DNA from 3 places in the Sphaerotilus sp. FB-3 genome. Region 3 is predicted to be linked to each of the others. Evidence: predicted binding sites of a transcription regulator. Region 3 holds the regulator's gene; each other region holds the start of a gene.
The links. Region 3 encodes FNR, which switches genes on or off when oxygen is low (the NO sensors DNR and NnrR bind a similar motif). Its sites were predicted from a motif close to TTGATNNNNATCAA; they were not measured.
Positions count from the first base shown of each region.

Region 1: a site for FNR is predicted at 1,993-2,006, ahead of NFT33_RS04875 (hemerythrin domain-containing protein). Genes of this name have one in related genera too.
Region 2: a site for FNR is predicted at 1,434-1,447, ahead of NFT33_RS05145 (OmpW/AlkL family protein). Genes of this name have one in related genera too.

Region 1 is NZ_BQWE01000010.1:116,411-119,657, forward strand. Features, by position in the region: tRNA gene NFT33_RS04860 (tRNA-Arg) at 55-131, shown strand; gene NFT33_RS04865 (hypothetical protein) at 255-455, opposite strand; gene NFT33_RS04870 (sulfite exporter TauE/SafE family protein) at 564-1,367, opposite strand; gene NFT33_RS04875 (hemerythrin domain-containing protein) at 1,381-1,923, opposite strand; gene speB (agmatinase) at 2,063-2,998, opposite strand; gene NFT33_RS04885 (transaminase) at 3,047-3,247, shown strand, end outside.
Region 2 is NZ_BQWE01000011.1:17,225-20,471, reverse strand. Features, by position in the region: gene NFT33_RS05150 (5-formyltetrahydrofolate cyclo-ligase) at 1-532, shown strand, start outside; gene NFT33_RS05145 (OmpW/AlkL family protein) at 694-1,299, opposite strand; gene metF (methylenetetrahydrofolate reductase [NAD(P)H]) at 1,479-2,336, opposite strand; gene NFT33_RS05135 (TlyA family RNA methyltransferase) at 2,389-3,147, opposite strand; gene ahcY (adenosylhomocysteinase) at 3,170-3,247, opposite strand, start outside.
Region 3 is NZ_BQWE01000057.1:136,942-140,188, reverse strand. Features, by position in the region: gene ccoG (cytochrome c oxidase accessory protein CcoG) at 1-974, shown strand, start outside; gene NFT33_RS17270 (hypothetical protein) at 987-1,244, shown strand; gene NFT33_RS17265 (hypothetical protein) at 1,241-1,573, shown strand; gene fnr (fumarate/nitrate reduction transcriptional regulator Fnr) at 1,617-2,354, opposite strand; gene hemN (oxygen-independent coproporphyrinogen III oxidase) at 2,518-3,247, shown strand, end outside.

The sequences.
Region 1 (3,247 bases), on a different contig from region 3:
TCCGGTATCGGCAGATTCATGCGGATCTGAACCCCGGTGGTATCATGCAGGGCTCTGCCTGTAGCTCAACTGGATAGAGCAGCTGCCTTCTAAGCAGCAGGTCGGGGGTTCGAGTCCCTCCGGGCAGGCCAGTCGGCTTGCTGGCCCAACGCCAGAAAATCCGCCCAATACAAGCACGAAGCCCCTGGGGGATCACTCTCCCCCAGGGGCTTCGCGCATTGGATCGCTGGAGCGACCCGATCAGTGGTCAGTGGTCAGAGATCGGCGTCCGCCGACTCCAGCATTCTCTGGCTCTGCTGGGCCAGCGGCTTGGTGGCCCAGGCCCAGGCCGAGGCCACGCCCTCGCGACGGACGCAGGCCCGGACCTGGGCGCGCAGCTCGCGGCGCGGGCCGCGGATCCGCTCGACGGTGCAGCGGCCGGTGACCGCCTCGACGATGTGCATGTCGACTTTCATGAAATCCTTGTGTTCGCGATGAGCGGCCCGGACGGGCCGCGGGCATGCATCATGCCCGTGTTCCGGCCGAGCGTTCAGTCGCAGCCTCGGCCGCACGTCGACCGCGCATCAACCGCGCAGCAGGAAGGCCGCCGTCATCGCCAGGCCGGTCAGCACCACGCCGGTGCGCACCCAGGCCGCCGGCAGCCGTCGTGCCAGCCGCGCGCCGATGAAGCCGCCCAGCGTGGCGGCCACCATCATCACCAGCGCCTGCGGCCAGGCCACCGCGCCGGCCCAGGCGAAGGCGGCCACCGACAGCAGCGACAGCACCAGCGAGTTCAGGTTCTTCAGCGCGTTGGCGGTGTTGAGGCTGGATTCGCCGGTCAGCGTGTACAGCGCCATCAGCAGGATGCCCAGGCCGCCGTTGAAATAGCCGCCGTAGACGGCCACCGCGAACAGGCCGAGCCGCTGCACCCGCAGCGAGGCGGAGGACGACGAGGGCGAGGGCATCGACATGCTGGCGTCCCGCGCCCGGCGTGCGGCCACCAGGCGCGGCCCGAGCGCGAACAGCACGGTGGCGAACAGCAGCAGCCACGGCACCGCGGCCGAGAACAGCCGGGCCGGCGTGACCAGCAGCAGCCCGGCTCCGGCCAGGCCGCCCAGCGCGCAGATCAGCGCCTCGGCATGGCGGCGTGCGGCCGGCAGCTCGGCGAGTTCGCGCCGGAAGCCCAGCGCGCTGCCGAGATAGCCGGGACTGACCGCCACCGCGCTGGTCGCATTGGCGACGATCGGCGGCAGGCCGGTCCAGACCAGCGCAGGAAAGGTGAGAAAGCTGCCGCCTCCGGCGATCGCGTTGAGCGCGCCGGCGCCCAGCGCCGAGGCGCTCAGCAGCAGGAGATGGGAAAGGTTCAGGGGCAGATCAAGTGCGGACATGCCCCCGAGTGTCTCAGCTCCGCGCGCGGCGGGCGCGGGCCTCGCCGGCCTGCGGGCGCACCATCAGCTGGCGGCGCGCCTCCGGATAGATCAGCGACTCCTCCAGATCGATGTGGTCCTTGTAGAGTTCGGTGAAGACGGCGGTGCCCTGGCGCAGCGCGTCGATGTCGTACCAGCTGTAGCCCTGAGCGACCGCATCGATCTGCGCCGACAGCTCCAGCCAGTCTTCCTCGAGCCAGCCGTGATCCTGCTGCAGGCGCAGGATGTGCTGCACCAGCTCGGCGTCGCCGCTGGCGAGCAGGCCGGGAAAGACCAGCCGCTCCTCGTCGGCATGATGCGCGCGTGCGGTCTGGCTGAAGAAGCGCACGATGTCGGAGGCCATGCGGCGTGCCACCGCATCGACGCCCTTGTCGTCCAGGTGATCGACCAGGGCGGCCATGTCGCGCAGCGTCGCCAGCACCTCGCGGTGGCAGGTGTCCAGCGCCTCGAATTCCTGCTCGACCGGGATCGGCACCGGCAGGACGGCTTCAGCGGCAAGGGATGCGGACAGGCTCATGATCGACTCCTGGGTGGTGCGCTGCAGCAGCGCGATGGGCCCATTCTTGGCCTGTCGCCGGCACGCGGGTTGAGCGAGGTCAACCCGGGATCAGTCCGGAGAAAATTCACATTTCAGGTGCATCCGTGCCGATCTTGCCTCATTCTGGTGCCTTCTTCGCCGCCTGGCCGCACAGATAGGTCCAGACCAGCGTCGCGGCGGCGTTGCTGCTGAGATCGGCGTGGTCGTAGGGTGGCGCGACCTCGACGCAGTCCATGCCGACCCAGTTCTCGCCGGCCAGCTCCTCGAGCAGCGTCAGCGCCTGCGCGGTGGTCAGGCCGCCGGGCTCGGGCGTGCCGGTGCCGGGCGCGAAGGCCGGATCGAGCGCGTCGATGTCGAAGCTGAGGTAGAGCGGCGGCTGGCCGCAGGCGGCCCAGCGCGCCTTCAGGGTGTCGATGACCTCGGCGAGCTGGGCGGCGCTCTCGCGCCCGCGCAGGTCGCGCGCGGTCCAGATCAGGCCGCCCTGGTCGCGCACATAGTCGCGCGCGGCGCGGTGGCCGGCGCTGCGGATGCCGATCTGCGCAAACGCCTGCGGATCGACCAGGCCCTCCTGGATCGCCTCGTACACCCAGGTGCCGTGGCCGCTGGGCTCGCCGAAATGGTCTTCCCAGGTGTCGCAGTGGGCATCGAAGTGCAGCACGCCGAGCGGCCGGCCGTGCTGCTGGCGCTGGGCGCGCAGCAGCGACAGCGTGATCGAGTGGTCGCCGCCGAGCCAGACCATGTGCTGGCGCGCCAGCAGCGCCGCGGCCTGCGGCTCCAGCGCCGCGCGCATGCGCTCCAGGCTGGTGTTGGGCAGCGCCAGGTCGCCGTGGTCGCACAGCAGCGCGTCGGGCGAGACCTCGAACAGCGGATGGATGCCGTCGCACAGCATGTGGCTGGCCTGACGGATCGCGCGCGGGCCGAAGCGTGCACCGGGGCGGTTGGTGACGGCGCCGTCCCAGGCGATGCCGGCCAGGCCGAAGGGGCGGGGCTGCGGGCCGGCGGGCACTTTCATGAAGGTGTGGGCGGACAGGAAGGCAAAGGCGTGGTCGCTCATGGCTTGAACCGAGGGTCGATCAGGCCCGCAGTGTGCAAGATCCGCGGCATGAAGACCTCGACCGAAACCCTGCAGGCCCTGCATGCCGCCGAGATGCAGCGCTATCTCGACACCCACCCGCGTTCGGTCGCGCTGGCCGACGAGGCCACCCGCCACTGGCTCTACGGCCTGCCGATGCACTGGATGCGCGACTGGCCGGCGCCACGGCCGCTGTTCGTCGCCGAGGCGCGCGGCGCGCGGCTGCGCTGC
Region 2 (3,247 bases), on a different contig from region 3:
CCAGGCCGAGCGCATGTCGATGAGCGACCGCCACCAGCGCTCGGTGCATCTGCAGGAGGTGCTGATGGTCTGGCTGCTGACCCGGCGCGAGCGCACCATCGGCGCGTTCTGGTCGATCAAGGGCGAGTTCGACGCGCTGCCGGCGCTCTACCGCTGGAGCGAATCCGACCCCTCGCGCCGCATCGGCCTGCCGGTCATCGACAAGAAGACACGCCAGCTGCGCTTTCATGTCTGGTACCCGGGCTGCCCGATGGAGGAGGATGCCTACGGCATTCTCAAGCCCAAGGACACCGAGGAGTTCCACCCCGAGCTGCTGCTGGTGCCCTGCGTCGGCTTCGGGCCGAAGGGCGTGCGCCTGGGCTACGGCGGCGGCTTCTACGACCGCACGCTGGCCTCGCTCGACCCGATGCCCTACACCGCCGGCATCGGCTACGGCCACGGCTTCATTCCCTGGCTCGCGGCCGAACCGCACGACGTGCCGCTCGACGCGATGCTGACCGAGGAAGGCACGGTCTGGCAGCGCGACGCCTGAGCCTGCACCGAACGGACACCGAACGGACAAAGGCGCCCCGGAAAGGGGAGCGGCCGTGGCAGTTGCCTGCCACGGCCGCGGTCTCTCTCCCCGACGCTCTCCCCCCGGGCGCTTGAGGCCGCCCGGTCACCCCGCAATCGGATCCCGATCCGGGTCCGGGATCAGAACTTGTAGCCAACGCCCACGCCGACCAGCACCGGATCGACCTTGATCTTGCCCAGCGTGGTGCCGGCAGCGCTCAGGTCGGTGCGGATCCAGACCTTCTTGACGTCCAGGTTGACCGACCAGTTCTTGTCGATGGCGAAGTCGGTGCCGATCTGCAGCGCGCCGCCGAAGCTGTTCTTGTCGATCGACAGGCCGCTCGGCAGGCTGACGTTCGAGAAGCGGGTGTAGTTCAGGCCGGCGCCGACATAGGGCTTGAGCGCGCCCAGGCCCAGGTCGGTGAAGTGGTACTGCAGCGTCAGGGTCGGCGGCAGGTGCTTGAGCGTGCCGATCTTGGTGCCACCCGCCTTGACATCCTGCTTCTGCGGATAGGTCAGGATCAGCTCGGCGGCCAGGTTCGGCGAGATGAAGTAGGTGAAGTCGACTTCCGGCAGCACCTTGCTGTTGATGCCGACGTCGAGGCCGGGAATGCTGTCCTTGTTGGCCGGATCCAGATGGACCACGCGGGCACGCATCACCAGATCGCCAGCCGCGTTCTGGGCCGAGGCGAGCGGCGTGGCGACGAGGGCGGCAACGGCAGCGAGGGCGAGGCAGGTCTTGTTCATGGCGGGCTCCTGAGGGAATTCGGTTTCCGGCACCTCCTTGGCACCGGGCATGAATCCATTGGAGCCTGACGCGCCGCCTGTCGACTTGCGGCGGCTCAAGTCGCTGCCTGCGTGCGCCTCAGGGCGCAGCCGGCTTGACCTGCGTCAGAGGTGCGCCTGCAAGCTGTCGCTTTTGCGCATCACGCGTGCGGCAGCAGCTCGAGCCGGCGGCAGATCTCCAGCACCGTCGCGCTGGCGTTCATCGTGTAGAAGTGCAGCGCCGGCACGCCGGCGCAGCGCAGCTGCTCGCACAGGTCGGTCACCACGTCCAGGCCGAAGGCGCGGATCGAGGCGCTGTCGTCGCCGAAGCTCTGCAGGCGCAGGCGGATCCAGCGCGGCACTTCCGCGCCGCAGCTGTCGGCGAAGCGCAGGATGCCGCTGGAGTTGGTGATCGGCATGATGCCGGGCACCACCGGAATGTCCGCGCCCAGCGCCTGCGCCTCCTCGACGAAGCGGAAATAGGCATCCGAGTTGAAGAAGAACTGCGTGATCGCCGAGTCGGCACCGGCGCGGGCCTTGGCCGCGAAGGCCTGCAGGTCGGCCTGCGGCGACTTCGCCTGCGGATGCATCTCGGGATAGGCCGCCACCTCGATGTGGAAGTGGTCGCCGGTCTCGGCGCGGATGAAGCTCACCAGGTCGCTGGCGTGGCGGAACTCGCCCATCGGGCCGAAGCCGCTGGGCAGGTCGCCGCGCAGCGCGACGATGCGCTTCAGACCCATCGCCTTGAACTGCGCCAGGCGCTCGCGCACCGACTCGCGCGTCGCGCCGACGCAGGTGAAGTGCGAAGCCGCCTCGCGGCCCTCGTCGAGAATGGCCTGGACGGCGCCGATCGTGCCGTCCTGCGTGCTGCCGCCGGCGCCGTAGGTCACCGAGCAGAACTGCGGCTCCAGCACATAGAGCTCGCGGCGCACCTGCGCCAGCCTGGCCGTGCCCTCGGGCGTCTTCGGCGGAAAGAACTCGAGACTCAGCGGCAGCGAGGCCGCGGGGGTCGTCGTCATGGGAGAAGTCTCCAGCGGGAGAAGAGGTCGTCGGCGCGACGCCACCGGCCGGTCAGCCGGCGCGACGCGCGTGCATCAGGAATTCGCGGTTGCCGTCGCCGCCGGTCACCGGGCTGTCGAGCCAGGCCGCCACCGCCAGGCCGCAGCCGGCCGCGGCCTCGCGCAGCTTGGGCTCGACCCGCGCCAGCGCGGCTGTGTCCTTCACCAGTCCGCCCTTGCCGATGTCGCCGGGCTGCAGCTCGAACTGCGGCTTGACCAGCATCAGCAGATCGCCGGCCGGAGCCAGCAACGGCGCCAGCGCCGGCAGCACCAGCGCGAGCGAGATGAAGGACAGGTCGCCGGTGATGAAGCCGAAGCCCTCGGCCGGGCACGCCGCGCCCAGATCGGCCGCCACCAGATGGCGCGCGTTGACGCCCTCCAGCGCGGTGACGCGGGCGTCGCCACGCAGCCGCGGGTGCAGCTGGCCGTGGCCGACATCGAGGCCGACCACCCGCGCGGCGCCGCGCGCCAGCAGCACGTCGGTGAAGCCGCCGGTGCTCTGGCCGACGTCGAGCGCGACCCGGCCGGCCACCGCCAGTCCGGTCGCCGCCAGCGCGCCGTCGAGCTTCAGGCCCCCGCGCGACACCCAGCGCAGCTCGGCGTCGTCGGTGACCTCGATCTCGCAGCCCTCGGGCAGCTCGTCGCCGGCCTTGCGCGGCACGCTCCAGCCCCGGGCCCCGAGCCAGCGCACGGCGCCCTGGGCGATCAGCCGCTGCGCGGCCGAGCGCGTCGGCGCCAGGCCGCGGCTCACCAGCATCTGGTCGGCACGCATCTCGGCAAGCGCTCCGGGCCGATCAGTAGCGGTAGGTGTCGGGCTTGTAGGGGCCCTGCACCGGCACGCCGATGTAGGCGGCCTGCTCCTCGGTCAGCGT
Region 3 (3,247 bases):
GCGCCAAGCATCTGGTGTGGGTGCTGTTCGCGCTGTGGACCGGCTTCACCTTCGTCGGCTACTTCACCCCCATCCACACGCTGGCGGCCGAGGCGATGACGCTCGGCTTCGGCCCGTGGGAATGGTTCTGGGTGCTGTTCTACGCCTTCGCGACCTGGGGCAATGCCGGCTTCATGCGCGAGCAGGTCTGCAAGTACATGTGCCCGTACGCGCGCTTCCAGAGCGCGATGTTCGACAAGGACACGCTGATCATCAGCTACGACGCCGAGCGGGGTGACCCGCGCGGCTCGCGCGGCAAGAAGGTCGACCCGAAGAGCAAGGGCCTGGGCGACTGCGTCGACTGTGGCGTGTGCGTGCAGGTCTGTCCGACCGGCATCGACATCCGCAACGGCCTGCAGTACGAGTGCATCGGCTGCGCCGCCTGCATCGATGCCTGCGACGGCATCATGGACAAGATGAACTACCCGCGCGGCCTGATCCGCTACGCGACCCAGAACGGCCTGAAGGAGCATTTCACCCGTGCGCAGATGTGGCGCCGGGTGCTGCGTCCTCGGGTGCTGATCTACACCGTGATCCTGGTGCTGATCGTGGCGGCGGTCGGCGCGAGCATCTGGATGCGCACGCCGTTCCGTGTCGACGTGATCCGGGATCGCGCTTCGCTGGCGCGCATCGTCGACGAAGGCCAGATCGAGAACGTCTATCGCCTGCAGGTGATGAATGCCGGCGAGCAGCCGCATCGCTACCGTCTGGGCGTGAGTGGCCTGAACGGCATCACGATCGATCCGGCCACGGAGATCGAGGTCGGCGCGGCCGAGGCCCGCTGGGTGACGGTGTCCGTCCGGGTTCAACCGGAGGCGGCAGCCGAAGCCGGACCGGGCTCGCACGAAATACACTTCGACATTGCGCGTGTCGATGCTCAGGATCCGGCGCCTCTGGTCGTGCGCGAGAAGTCGACCTTCATCATTCCGCGCTGAGGAGATCTCCACATGAGTCGAACCCCTGCGAATTCCTCCCTCACCTCCACCCCGGCCGACGATCCGCGGCCGTGGTGGCGCTTCAAGATGATGTGGCTGGTGGTCGGCGGGCCGCTGGTCGTCGTTGCAGCCAGCTTCGTGACGCTGACCCTGGCGCTGAAGAATCCCGATCCGGTCATCCAGACGGCCGAGCATGTGTCGGCCGATCAGGCGGCCAACGCGCCGGCCATGCAGGGCCGCAACCATGCGGCCACCGGGGGCGTCAAATGAAGACCGACCCGTTCGAGCATGACGGTTCGCCGGTGTTCGATGGCGGGGCGGAGGTCCAGCCCGCGGCCTCGGCGCGCGAGCGCCGCTGGCCGGCGGTGCTGTGGCCGTCCTTCCTGATGGCCGGCGTCGTCGAGATGCTGGTCTTCTCGATGGTCGATCCGGCCGACCTGCGCTGGATGGGCAGCCCGGTGGCCGACGCCGACGCGATGACGATCTACTCGGCCGCCTTCCTGCTGTTCTGGGTGCTGATCGCGCTGGCCAGCGCGATGACGCAGCTGGTGATGGGCGATGAGGGGGGGCCGTCCGCCGGACGGCATCCGTCGGCCTGATCTGACTGCCGGAGGGGCTCCGGCGAGACCCGGAGCCTGGCGCTCAGCAGTTGGCCGCGTTGACCACCCGCTGCAGCGCGTTCTGGTCGAGGATGCGGATGTCGCGCTGCTTGACCTCCAGGATGCCTTCCTCCTGGAACTTCGAGAAGGTGCGGCTGACCGTCTCCAGCTTCAGGCCCAGGTAGCTGCCGATCTCCTCGCGGGTCATGCGCAGCACCAGCGCCGAGGCCGAGAAGCCGCGCGCCTGCAGCCGCTGGGTCAGGTTCAGCAGGAAAGCCGCCAGACGTTCCTCGGCGCGCATCGATCCCAGCAGCAGCATCACGCCATGGTCGCGCACGATCTCGCGGCTCATGATCTTGTGGAACTGGTGCTGCAGCAGCGTGACCTCGCGCGACAGCGTCTCGAGCTGGCTGTAGGGAATCATGCAGACCTGCGAGTCCTCCAGCGCGATCGCGTCGCAGGAGTGGTGGTCGGTGCTGATGCCGTCGAGGCCGATCAGCTCGCCGGCCATCTGGAAGCCGGTGACCTGCTCGCGGCCATCCGCTGCCGACACGACGGTCTTGAAGAAGCCGGTGCGCACCGCGTAGAGCGCGGTGAAGGTCTCGCCGGCATGGAACAGGCTCTCGCCGCGGCGCACGGTCCGGCGGGTGCCGATGATGTCGTCGATCGAGGACAGCTCTTCGTCCGACAGGCCGACCGGCAGGCACAGCTCGCGCAGATTGCAGGCGGAGCAGGCGACCTTGAGCGCGTCAAGGCGGGGGGACGTCGTGGTGTCGTGCATGGCGAAAAAGGCGTTGGTGTTTCGATGCGGATCCGCTCGAGCCCCATTCTGAGGCCGAAGGCTCTCGATCCGATCAATCGCGGCCGATTCTTGGGGATGTGTCCTGCATCGTGCTTGAGCTGCGTCAAGGTACGCCGGGCATCCGTCGGCACAGTGTGCGTCCATGGACCAACCGACTCTCCAACCGACCCGCGGCAGCGGCCTGCAGGCCGAGCCCGTTCTGACCGACGAACTGCTGCACCGGATGGATCGGCCCGGACCGCGCTACACCTCCTATCCGACCGCCGACCGCTTTGTCGAGGCCTTCACCGCCGAGCATTTCCTGCAGGCGCTGGCCCAGCGCCATGACATGGGCGGGGCCGGCGGGACGGGCGCGCCGCTGTCGCTCTACATCCATGTGCCGTTCTGCGAGTCGGTCTGCTACTACTGCGCCTGCAACAAGATCGTCACCCGCGACCACGGCCGTGCCGCGGCCTACCTGGATGCGCTCGAGCACGAGATGGCGCTGGCGGCCGACGCGCTGGGCGAGCGGGTGCAGGTCTCGCAGCTGCACTTCGGCGGCGGCACGCCGACCTTCCTGAGCGACGAGGAGCTGTCGCGGCTGATGGCGGCGATCCGCACGCGCTTCGAGCTGCTGCCCAAGGGCGAGTTCTCGATCGAGATCGACCCGCGCACCGTCACCCGCCAGCGTCTGGCGCATCTGCGCGCGCTCGGGCTGAACCGCGTCTCCTTCGGCGTGCAGGACTTCGATGCCCAGGTCCAGCAGGCGGTGCACCGCATCCAGCCCTTCGAGCAGGTCGAGGCGCTGATGCGCGATGCGCGCGAGTTGGGCTTCGAGTCGATCAACGCCGACCTGATCTACGGCCTGCCGCGCCAGACGCCCGAGAGCTTCG